3 regions of the Marinomonas sp. CT5 genome follow, and region 1 is predicted to be linked to each of the others. Evidence: predicted binding sites of a transcription regulator. Region 1 holds the regulator's gene; each other region holds the start of a gene.
The links. The regulator PhoB, encoded in region 1, activates phosphate uptake and scavenging genes when phosphate is short. The targets are predictions, from matches to a motif close to TGTCATANNNNTGTCANA.
Positions count from the first base shown of each region.

Region 2: a site for PhoB is predicted at 1,628-1,645, ahead of C0J08_RS15520 (phosphatase PAP2 family protein). Genes of this name have one in related genera too.
Region 3: a site for PhoB is predicted at 1,711-1,728, ahead of ugpB (sn-glycerol-3-phosphate ABC transporter substrate-binding protein UgpB). Genes of this name have one in related genera too.

Region 1 covers NZ_CP025572.1:4,613,358-4,616,641, reverse strand. Annotated here, with positions in the region: gene phoR (phosphate regulon sensor histidine kinase PhoR) at 1-1,238, opposite strand, end outside; gene phoB (phosphate regulon transcriptional regulator PhoB) at 1,235-1,930, opposite strand; gene ubiA (4-hydroxybenzoate octaprenyltransferase) at 2,016-2,870, opposite strand; gene C0J08_RS21915 (chorismate--pyruvate lyase family protein) at 2,867-3,284, opposite strand, start outside.
Region 2 covers NZ_CP025572.1:3,232,644-3,235,927, forward strand. Annotated here, with positions in the region: gene C0J08_RS15515 (MJ1255/VC2487 family glycosyltransferase) at 1-1,047, opposite strand, end outside; gene C0J08_RS15520 (phosphatase PAP2 family protein) at 1,044-1,559, opposite strand; gene C0J08_RS15525 (hypothetical protein) at 1,718-2,287, opposite strand; gene C0J08_RS15530 (phospholipase A) at 2,395-3,284, opposite strand, start outside.
Region 3 covers NZ_CP025572.1:511,748-515,031, forward strand. Annotated here, with positions in the region: gene C0J08_RS02425 (ATP-binding protein) at 1-1,195, shown strand, start outside; gene C0J08_RS02430 (Hpt domain-containing protein) at 1,232-1,579, shown strand; gene ugpB (sn-glycerol-3-phosphate ABC transporter substrate-binding protein UgpB) at 1,788-3,089, shown strand; gene ugpA (sn-glycerol-3-phosphate ABC transporter permease UgpA) at 3,182-3,284, shown strand, end outside.

The DNA of each region.
Region 1 (3,284 bases):
CCTGGTTGACTGCGTATCTGTAGTTTGGCGTCATGGTGCAGTAATACGTGTTTCACGATTGCTAACCCAAGACCTGTGCCACCGGTTTTAGAGCCTCTCCCCTTATCCACTCTGAAAAAGCGTTCTGTGAGTCGAGGAATGTATCTTGGGTCGATACCAAGTCCGTTGTCTTTCACTGAAAAAACGCCATTAAACTCACTTGATTCCCATTTGAGGGTGATTTCTCCGCCGTCAGGTGAGTATTTGATGGCATTAACAATAAGATTTGAGAAGGCACTGTAGAGTTCTTTATAAGAGCCGTACAAGCGGGATTCGTTGGGAATAATGATGGAAAGCTGGTGTTTTTCCGTCAAAATCGGTGCGGTTGTATTGGTAATAGCTTGAATAAGATCCGCAACATTATGCCATTGGTTTTCTTCACGTTTGTCATTACTCTCTAAGCGTGACAAAAGTAAAAGATCTTCGATGAGTTGTTCCATCCGCTCGGACTGCTCAGACATATTGATGATGCCTTTTTGCATGCTTTTCGGCAGACTGTCTTTGAACATATCTAGGGTTTCTAGGTAGCCTTTGATCACCGTCAATGGTGTTTTTAATTCATGAGAAGCATTAGCGACAAAGTCTTTACGCATTTGTTCGAGAAGGTGTAAACGAGTCACGTCGCGGACAAAGATTAAGTGATCATTTTTATCGTATAACGTGGTTTGTATTTCCAAGTATACGCCTTCTTTTGCTGGTGATTTGATAACCAAAGGTTCGCCAAAACGTTTTTGGCTGAAGTAGCGAAAGAAGTCAGGGTTTCGAACAATATTCGTAATTATTTGACCGCGATCAACGGGACGCATGAGTCCAAGAAAGTGAGCCGCAGAGTTGTTCCACCATTCGAGGTTACCTTGATTATCCGCCATAATGACGCCTTCTTTTAAGGCGGTGGTAGAACTTTCTATTCGCGTTAATGCTTGGCGCATACGGCGTTTTGATTTGCGTTGCTTCTTCTGCAAACGGTATACAGCATCAAATACTTCTCCCCAAATACCACTGGTTTCCGGTGGCGCCGCTTTACCTGAGTGGCGAAGCCAATTATGGAACTGATACAGCTGATAAAGTTGCCAATACAAAGTTCCTAAAACGTATAACAGGATAACACCTAATAACTGACCAATAATCAAGCCAATGACAACACAGGCGGCAAGACCTGCGAGCCAAGTGATGATGGTGTTTCGCCAAACTGTTTTCATACAGACCTTTTTGCTGAGAAGCGGTAGCCAGTTCCTCGAACCGTTTGTATCAAGAAATCATGGGAGTTACCGATGGCTTTACGTAAACGGCGGATATGAACGTCTACTGTACGCTCTTCAACATAGACGTTTCCACCCCAAACTTGATCTAAAAGCTGTGCTCTAGAATAAGCTCGTTCTTGATGAGTCATTAGGAATTTTAATAGGCGGTATTCAGTTGGCCCCATGTCTAAAGGGCGAGTGCCTATGGTGACACGTTGGCTAATTGGGTCAAGCACTAACCCTTCCACTTCAATGGGCTCGTCAACACCTTGAGGGGTTGCTCTGCGCAGCACCGCTTTGAGTCTGGCGACTAGCTCGCGAGGTGAAAACGGCTTGGTTATATAATCGTCCGCACCGACTTCTAAGCCTTGTATTTTATTGTCTTCTTCACTTTTTGCGGTCAGCATAATCACTGGGATTTCAGCCGTTGTGGTGTCTTTTTTTAGTCGACGAGTTAATTCAATGCCACTGCCGCCAGGCATCATCCAGTCGACAAGAATCAAGTCTGGACGGTGATCCACAATGATTTCATGGCCTTGCTGAATATTTTCTGCTTCCAAATACTCATAGCCAGCCATTTCTAATGCAATGGCGATCATTTCGCGTATGGAAGACTCATCATCAATAATTAATACTTTTTTACCGGTCACAGGATTTATCCTCATCTCAGGAACGGCTTTTATTAAAGCGACCTTATGTGACAATTCAGTTACATTGTCACAACTTTGCCATATATTACATAAAATAGCTTGTTACGAGCCCGATAAACACACAGTAGCCGATGCGATTGTTATCTAAGAAAGCATGGAAACAGGGCAAGCGTTCACGACCTTTGGCTTTATTAAACTGCAGATAAAATAGTCCTGCCGCGATGATGAGGGAGATAAAATAGGGCCAGTGTAATTCTGCTAGTAGGCCGATCCAAGTGAGTAAAGATAACGTTAGTCCCTGAAGGCAAACAATGACCAATAAATCGTATTGGCCAAATAAAATAGCGGTGGATTTGATACCGACTTTTAAGTCGTCAGGTCGATCAGTCATCGCATAGTAGGTGTCGTAAGCGATGGTCCAAAAGCAATTTGCAACGAACAACATCCATAATTCTGGATTCGCCAAATCTCCACCTTGTGCGCTGTAAGCCATGGGAATGGCCCATGAAAAGGCCAACCCTAAGAAAAGTTGAGGTAGGTGGGTATAACGCTTCATAAATGGGTACAGTGCAGCTAACCCTAAACCAACGACGGACAGCAAGATAGTACGCATATCTGTCAACAGTACTAAGATGAAGCTAAGTAATACCAAACCACCAAATAACACCAAGGCTTCTTTTTCTGATACTCGGCCAGATGGCAAAGGACGATTTTTAGTACGTTCTACAAAGCCATCGACCTTACGGTCGGCATAATCATTGATGACGCATCCTGCGGAGCGCATGCTAAAGACCCCTAGGATAAAGATGACTACTAAATTCCACTTAGGCATACCATCAGCAGCAAGCCAAAGCGCCCATAGTGTTGGCCACATTAGTAAAAATGAGCCGATAGGGCGGTTGAATCGGGTTAATTCTGCGTAGTCTTTAAGTTTGTTCATAACAATCCAAACGGTGATTTAAGTTGGTTTATCTCATCAAAGAAAGCTTCATTGACCAATATTCCAGCCCCAAATTGGTGAAAAATAGAGCGTCTTGCCCATACTGGATTTTGCTGGTTTGGAAACATGCCTTTTGGTAGCAAAGTGACCTCAATGTCACTTCGAACCAGCGCCCGATGTTGGAATAAATAGCCACCCAATGATTTGTCTCTTAGGTGTTTCACTTGACGCCAATGTCCCTTTAAAGATTTGGCCGGGATGATAGATCGAGCGTAAATAACAGCTTTATTATTCACTTTGAGTAAGACGGTTCGAATTCGTGCTGCCTCTCTTGAGCGCAACTTTAGGCGTTTTCTTTCTCTCGCTGTAGGCGTTCCCCATGTATCTTCCAGAACTTCTACTGTTAATTTACCA
Region 2 (3,284 bases), 1.4 Mb from region 1:
AAAAGTAAAATCAATTCCAGGTATATTTGGCGTTTGTTTCCACAGGGACTCACACAAATCTGCGACACTGGTTTCATTATTAGATTGCAACCAAGCCACAACCGCACGAGCCACATTAGGATAGGATATTTGAAACACTCTGCTGGTTTCCAACCATTCTTGAATAACCTGAGAACTTAATACATCCGTTGTTTTCGCAACCCCTAAAAACTCTAACGCGATAGCATTGGAATGCTGCTCAATTTGGCCTCTTAATGGTTTTGCAAGAATACGTCGGCCGAGCTGCAACGCTTCTGAGTTGAGCTCAAAACCAGCATTGCAAAGTACCGACTCACATTCACTTAAATTCTTTTGAAACAATTCTCGTCCAAAGGGAAAAACCTCTACATTACCATACACCCCAGGCTCAATATCCTTACAATGAAAACGAAAATGATAATTTGGAACCGCCTCAAGCCAATCTAAAACTTCTTCACTGTTTTCAAAAGGTAGGTACACCAACACTTGATCCGAGTACGAAATATTTTGTAGAGGCTGGGTGTGAATAAGAGGTGGCAAAATAGGGTAACCAAAATGATGCCAATGGGCACCTAACTGAATTGCCGCTGGAGCAAAATTAGACATGATCCACTGCGCAACAAGATTCTTTTTATAACGTGGAATATCATATTTAAAAGCATACTGATGGCCAAATCCTACGCAAGCAACACCTTGGAGTTTCGCCGCCCAAGCAACAATCGGTTCAAAGTCAGTAATCACCAAATCATAGCTACGAGTATCAACCGAACGAATATCCCGATACAACTTGAAAAAATTAGCGTTTTTACAGGTTGCAAATAAATCCAATTGCCCATTGCGAGCAGCAAAACTCAAACCTTGAAAAGTACGATAGTGCCCGAATATTGCCATATCAAAATACTCTTCTGCTGGCCGACCTGAAAACACAAAATCAACCTCAACTCCAGCCGCATGCATTTCCACAGCCATGGCTCTTGCTCTGGTTATATGTCCATTACCCGTTCCTTGGACACCGTACAATATTTTCATATCAAAATCCCTATTGCTAGAGCTGCACAAGATGTTCCCAATAAAGCACCAATAACAGTGTCTGTAGGAAAATGAACGCCAAGAAAAATGCGAGAAAGCCCTACATTCGCAGCCCAAAAATACAAAATCATATTCATACTGGGAAACCATTCAGACAAACAATAAGCCATAAAGAATGCACCCGACGTATGACCAGAAGGAAAAGAAAACTGATCTGAAGGAATAATAAAACTATTAAAATTATCTAATGCATCCGCTGGGCGGTTACGTTTAAAACCTCGTTTTAAAACCAGATATAAAATTCGTTCTACTAAAAAGCCTAATACTAAAACCAACATCAAAGTCGCTTCTCCAGCGAACCAAAGCAGAAGCGCTAAAAAGGCATATAATGGGCCATCTGCTGAGAAAGAAACCGCTCTCCCAATACGAGTTAATGTGACTCGATGCTTACGAGCCATGCACCAAGAAAAAGTGTGTACATCTACTGCGTGGATATTTTGAAGGATATTCATACGGTTCACCTCACCAGTTTGTCTTACTCTCAACATAGACCAGTAAAATGTCCGTTCTGTGGCATTCCAGTGACAACTTTATGACAGGCTTTCATTGTGACAACATGGCAAAAAAATACCCCGCCATTGCGAGGTACTTTTAAATCTGAATCAGCCAATTACTTCATGTGATTCATTTTATGGAATTTTTCAATCATCGCTGTCGGTTTTACTTTTTTGTTACTACTGTTTAATGCATAAACTACCGTTTCGCCTTCTGGACCAGAACCTATATCTGTATAACGTAAAGGCACTTCACCAACAGCACGAGCTTGATTCATCTCTTGTAGAGAACCAAAAACATATATACGACCTTCCATACGCATTTCGCCATAGAAAGACTCTGCACCATTTAGTTCACCGTCATACATTTCAACAGCAGCGATGCCCGACATTTTTTTCTTATCTGCGTTAGTTAGACCAAAAACAACGGTTTCACCTTTTGGGCCCGCCCCAATACGCACTTTACGATAAGATGTTTCACCAACCTGTAAAAAGTCTTCATACACACCACGATCATCAAACACATAAATACGACCTTCATGATGCACTTCGTACAAATCATCATTGTTCAAAGACATTGTTTCAGCTGTAGGCTTGGTATCATGCTTTTTTACCGTTTCACCACAAGCAGTTAAAAGAGTTAATGCAATTAAACTGGTTGCAACAGGTAAGAATTTCAATTTCATGGTTTAGCTCCTAGGTTAGATTTACACCCACCTTAAAAGCAAAAAATGACACAATCATTACACTATAGTGACAATACGCTGTCATTTTCATCTGACCTGACGAGAAATCACAACCAGTTAGTCAGCATAATACCAATACCAAGTGATTGTGTTTGATGATTGTAATCCAATAGAGATTGTCCGTAGCCGTTAAAATACTGAATGTAACCGCGTGTTTTACCCCATAATGGAAAATTAAATCCCACCTGTATCGCACCTCGATTATTAGAAGATTTCAGATTATTTCTCAGCATAATATCAATGCTGTAATCATCGATAATGTGGATTAAATTAAATTCACCATAGCCGTAATAGTTTTCGATATCTGGGTTGTCATCCATATCTTTGCTTTCAGGAATGCGATACCAAGGCTTAAATGAAAAAGCAGTATCACCATGCTCAAACAAAAAATCCATATAAAATCGATTCCAAGAACGCGAGAGATCTCCAGACTGTCCATTGGATTGATGAACAAAACCATAGGAAATATAATCTGGATTGATACCTAAAAATCCATGTTTTGGCTTAGTAACAATGAAAGCTTCAGGCTCATGATTGGTATCACGAAATGGTGCTGAAATTGTACTGTTATAAGCCTGCCAATAGGCCTGTTGCGTATAAGCAAACCAGAGGCTAGTGTCTCGTCCCACTACGTCATAGGCAACTGGAAACTTAAAACTCAACTGAAATTTAAACTCCACACTGTCCAAACTTTCAGAGTCTGTTTTATTCCCTAAAAAGGCCCGATCATTAGGATTAGACGTATAAGCAATTGGCAAAAAATAATTTGGCTTATGAGGTGTTAATACAAACGGGTTATTGACCGTTGCCGCTTCTCGATTCTCTCTTTGTTGCAACAACCCTTTGTCTTCTTTAGCACGTTTGGAGATTGACTCAGGCACCTGAGGCTCTTCTGGTGAGTATGAAGTATCTTCTTCACTCACATCAGGACTCGTAT
Region 3 (3,284 bases), 660 kb from region 1:
TAATCTTGTGTTATTTGGCGATCGATTGCGCATCAAGCAGGTTTTGGTCAATTTGATGGGGAATGCAGTGAAATTCACCCAAGAAGGTGAGGTGAAATTAAGACTCTCTATTTATCCTTTAGCGGATGACGATATTGTATTGAATGTGTCGATTGATGATTCTGGTATTGGCATTCCTCAGGCGAGTCAGGTGCATTTATTCCAGCGTTTCAAACAGGCTGACGGTTCGACAACGCGTAAGTTTGGTGGAACTGGCTTAGGGTTGGCAATCAGTAAAGAAATCATCCAAGCCATGGAGGGTGAAATCGGCGTTGAATCAGTAGAAGGTCAGGGCTCGTCTTTTTGGTTCCGAATTCCTCTTACAATGAAGTCGACTTTGGACTCAACTGAATCTGCTAATAAGTCAGTTTTGCAGAATATTAGAGTGACGTTGATTTATGCAAATAAAACAGGTCGTGAGTATGTTGCTGCATTGCTGGATTCCCAAGCCGTCAATTACAATGTTTATGACAGTATTGCCAGTGCTCTCGCTGATAAGGAATGGCTAGGCAATACAATATTACTGGATTCTGATGTGTTAACAATGTCTGCTGAGGTTGATGAGTTAAATGCATTTTGCCAGCAAAACGGCGTTAAACGTGTGTTAGTGCAAGGGCGGTCAAGTATGGATTTTGATAAGGTGCAGTATGATGCGGCTTTAACAAAACCTGTATTTCATCAACCGTTATTAGATGTACTTGAGAAATTAAACTCTTCAATTAAAGGAGATCCTGCAATGGTTGCAAAAGAAGTAGAAAAAACGCCAGATGGTAGGCCTGTTTTCAATGCGAAAGTGTTATTGGCAGAAGATAATCTGACCAATCAAATTGTTGCCCGAGGCTTGTTAAATTTATACGGCGTAGAAGTCGTTGTGGCGGAAAATGGTCAGAAAGCGGTTGAACTAGCTCAATCAACCAAGTTCGATATGATCTTTATGGATTGCCAAATGCCCATCATGGATGGTTATGAGGCTACACGAACTATTCGTCAGTTTACCGATTCGAACACGCCTGCCGATATTCCGATTGTTGCATTGAGCGCTAATGCCATGAAAGGTGATGAAGATGAATGTTTTGCAGCGGGCATGAATGATCATATCGCGAAGCCAATTTCGCAAGATAAGTTGACCGCGATACTGACAAAATGGCTGTCTTAATTAAGATTAAATGCCAAGAATATGGAGTGACTGAAAATGTTGAAATTAAAGGTTTTTGATCATAATGATTACGAGAGCCGCTTAGCTTTTAATCAAGAGCTGATGACATTGGTTGCGAGCGAGTTCATTAAGGAAGCGACTGCGCTGATGGTGATGTTACAGAATCATCTAGAAGCGCAAGATTGGCATCAATTTGAACTTGTCTCCCACCGTTTAAAAGGTGCTGCCTTGGAAGTGTCTGGTTATCGATTATGTGAACTAATCGAGGCAATGAAACTGCATCTCAGTCAATCTAATTCTGATTTATTGGTAAAAAGTGTCCAAGCGCTCGCTGAGGAGCTTGATGCTTTGGCGTTATCACTTCAACAAGAAATTTTATTGTAAGTTTGGTTAAGATCTTTCTGCTTTTTTAGTTGTGCCTCTATTCAAATGACCTTTCATATTGGTCAATTCTCTTATTTTATTACGTTAAAAGTTTCGTTTGAATTATAATTGTATTTCAAATGAAACCTATCTATCATCAAACTGAAATATTTTCTTTCTATAGTCGTTCTTTCTTTTCTAATAAAAACTCATTGTGAGGAACACGGAAATGCATAATTTGAAGTTAGCGTCAGTGGTTGTTGGTCTATCGATTGCGAGTTCAGGCTTCGCTGCTACCGAAATAGAATGGTGGCACGCAATGGGGGGCGCAAATGGCGAAAAAGTAAATGAAATCGCCAAAGCGTTTAATGATTCGCAAGACGCGTATGAAGTGAAACCGGTTTATAAAGGCAATTACACCGAGACAATGACGTCGGCTATCGCCGCGTTTCGAGCTAAACAACAGCCCGCTATTGTTCAAGTCTTTGAAGTCGGCACCGCCAGTATGATGGCCGCTAAAGGTGCGATTTACCCTGTATACAAATTGATGCGTGAATCGGGTCAAGCCTTTGATGAAAGTGCTTATTTGAGTGCTGTAACCGGTTATTACACCAACAGCGAAGGGCAAATGCTTTCCATGCCGTTCAACAGTTCTACGCCAGTCTTGTATTACAACAAAGATTTATTTAAAAAAGCTGGCATTAGCCAAGCACCGAAAACTTGGCAAGAAGTCGAAAGTACAGCGAAAAAATTGCAAGCCTCAGGTGTGTCTTGTGGTTTCACAACAGCTTGGCAATCTTGGGTACAATTAGAAAACCTCAGTGCTCGTCATAACGTACCATTCGCCACATTGGAAAATGGTTTTGGCGGTTTGAAAACTGAGCTGAAATTTAACGGCCCATTGCAAGTAGCGCACATTTCCAAAATGGGTGAATGGCAAAAGAATGGCATTTTTAGCTACTCTGGTCGTACCAACGATGGCGCGGCGAAATTCTATAGCCAAGAATGCGCCATGTTTACCGAATCTTCTGCTGGTTACGCTGGCATAAAACGTAATGCTAAATTTGATTTTGGTGTGGCTGAACTTCCTTACTGGGAAGGCAAGGTGAAACAACCTTCAAATACCATTATCGGTGGTGCCTCTTTGTGGGTGCTACAAGGCCATTCTAAAGAAGAATACAAAGGTGTGGCTTCTTTCTTGAGTTATCTATCTCGAGCGTCTGTGCAAGCCGATTGGCACCAATTTTCTGGTTACTTGCCCATTACCAAAGCGGCCTACGATTTGACCAAAGGGCAAGGTTTCTACGCTGCTAATCCTGGAACTGAAATCGGTGTGATGCAGATGACCACGGGGACGCCAACGGCGAACACCAAAGGTTTACGTTTGGGTAACTTTGTCCAGATTCGCGGCATCATTGATGAAGCGCTAGAGTCCGTTTGGAGTGGTGATGTGGATGCCCAAACAGCGTTAAATACTGCGGTTGAACGTGGTAATGCGCAACTTCGTAAATTTGAAAAAGCGAACGACTAACTACAACTAGTGCCCTTATGTTGAATAAGGGCGCTTTTTTATGCGTTAAATCGGTTTCTTTTTTATTTGTCGTTCTTTTTTTGGATGGTCTGATGACGGTTACTTTTCCCCAAAAAGGCCTGCCTTGGTTATTGCTGTTACCGCAATTATTGATTACAGCGATTTTCTTTCTATGGCCTGCAGAACAAGCGTTAG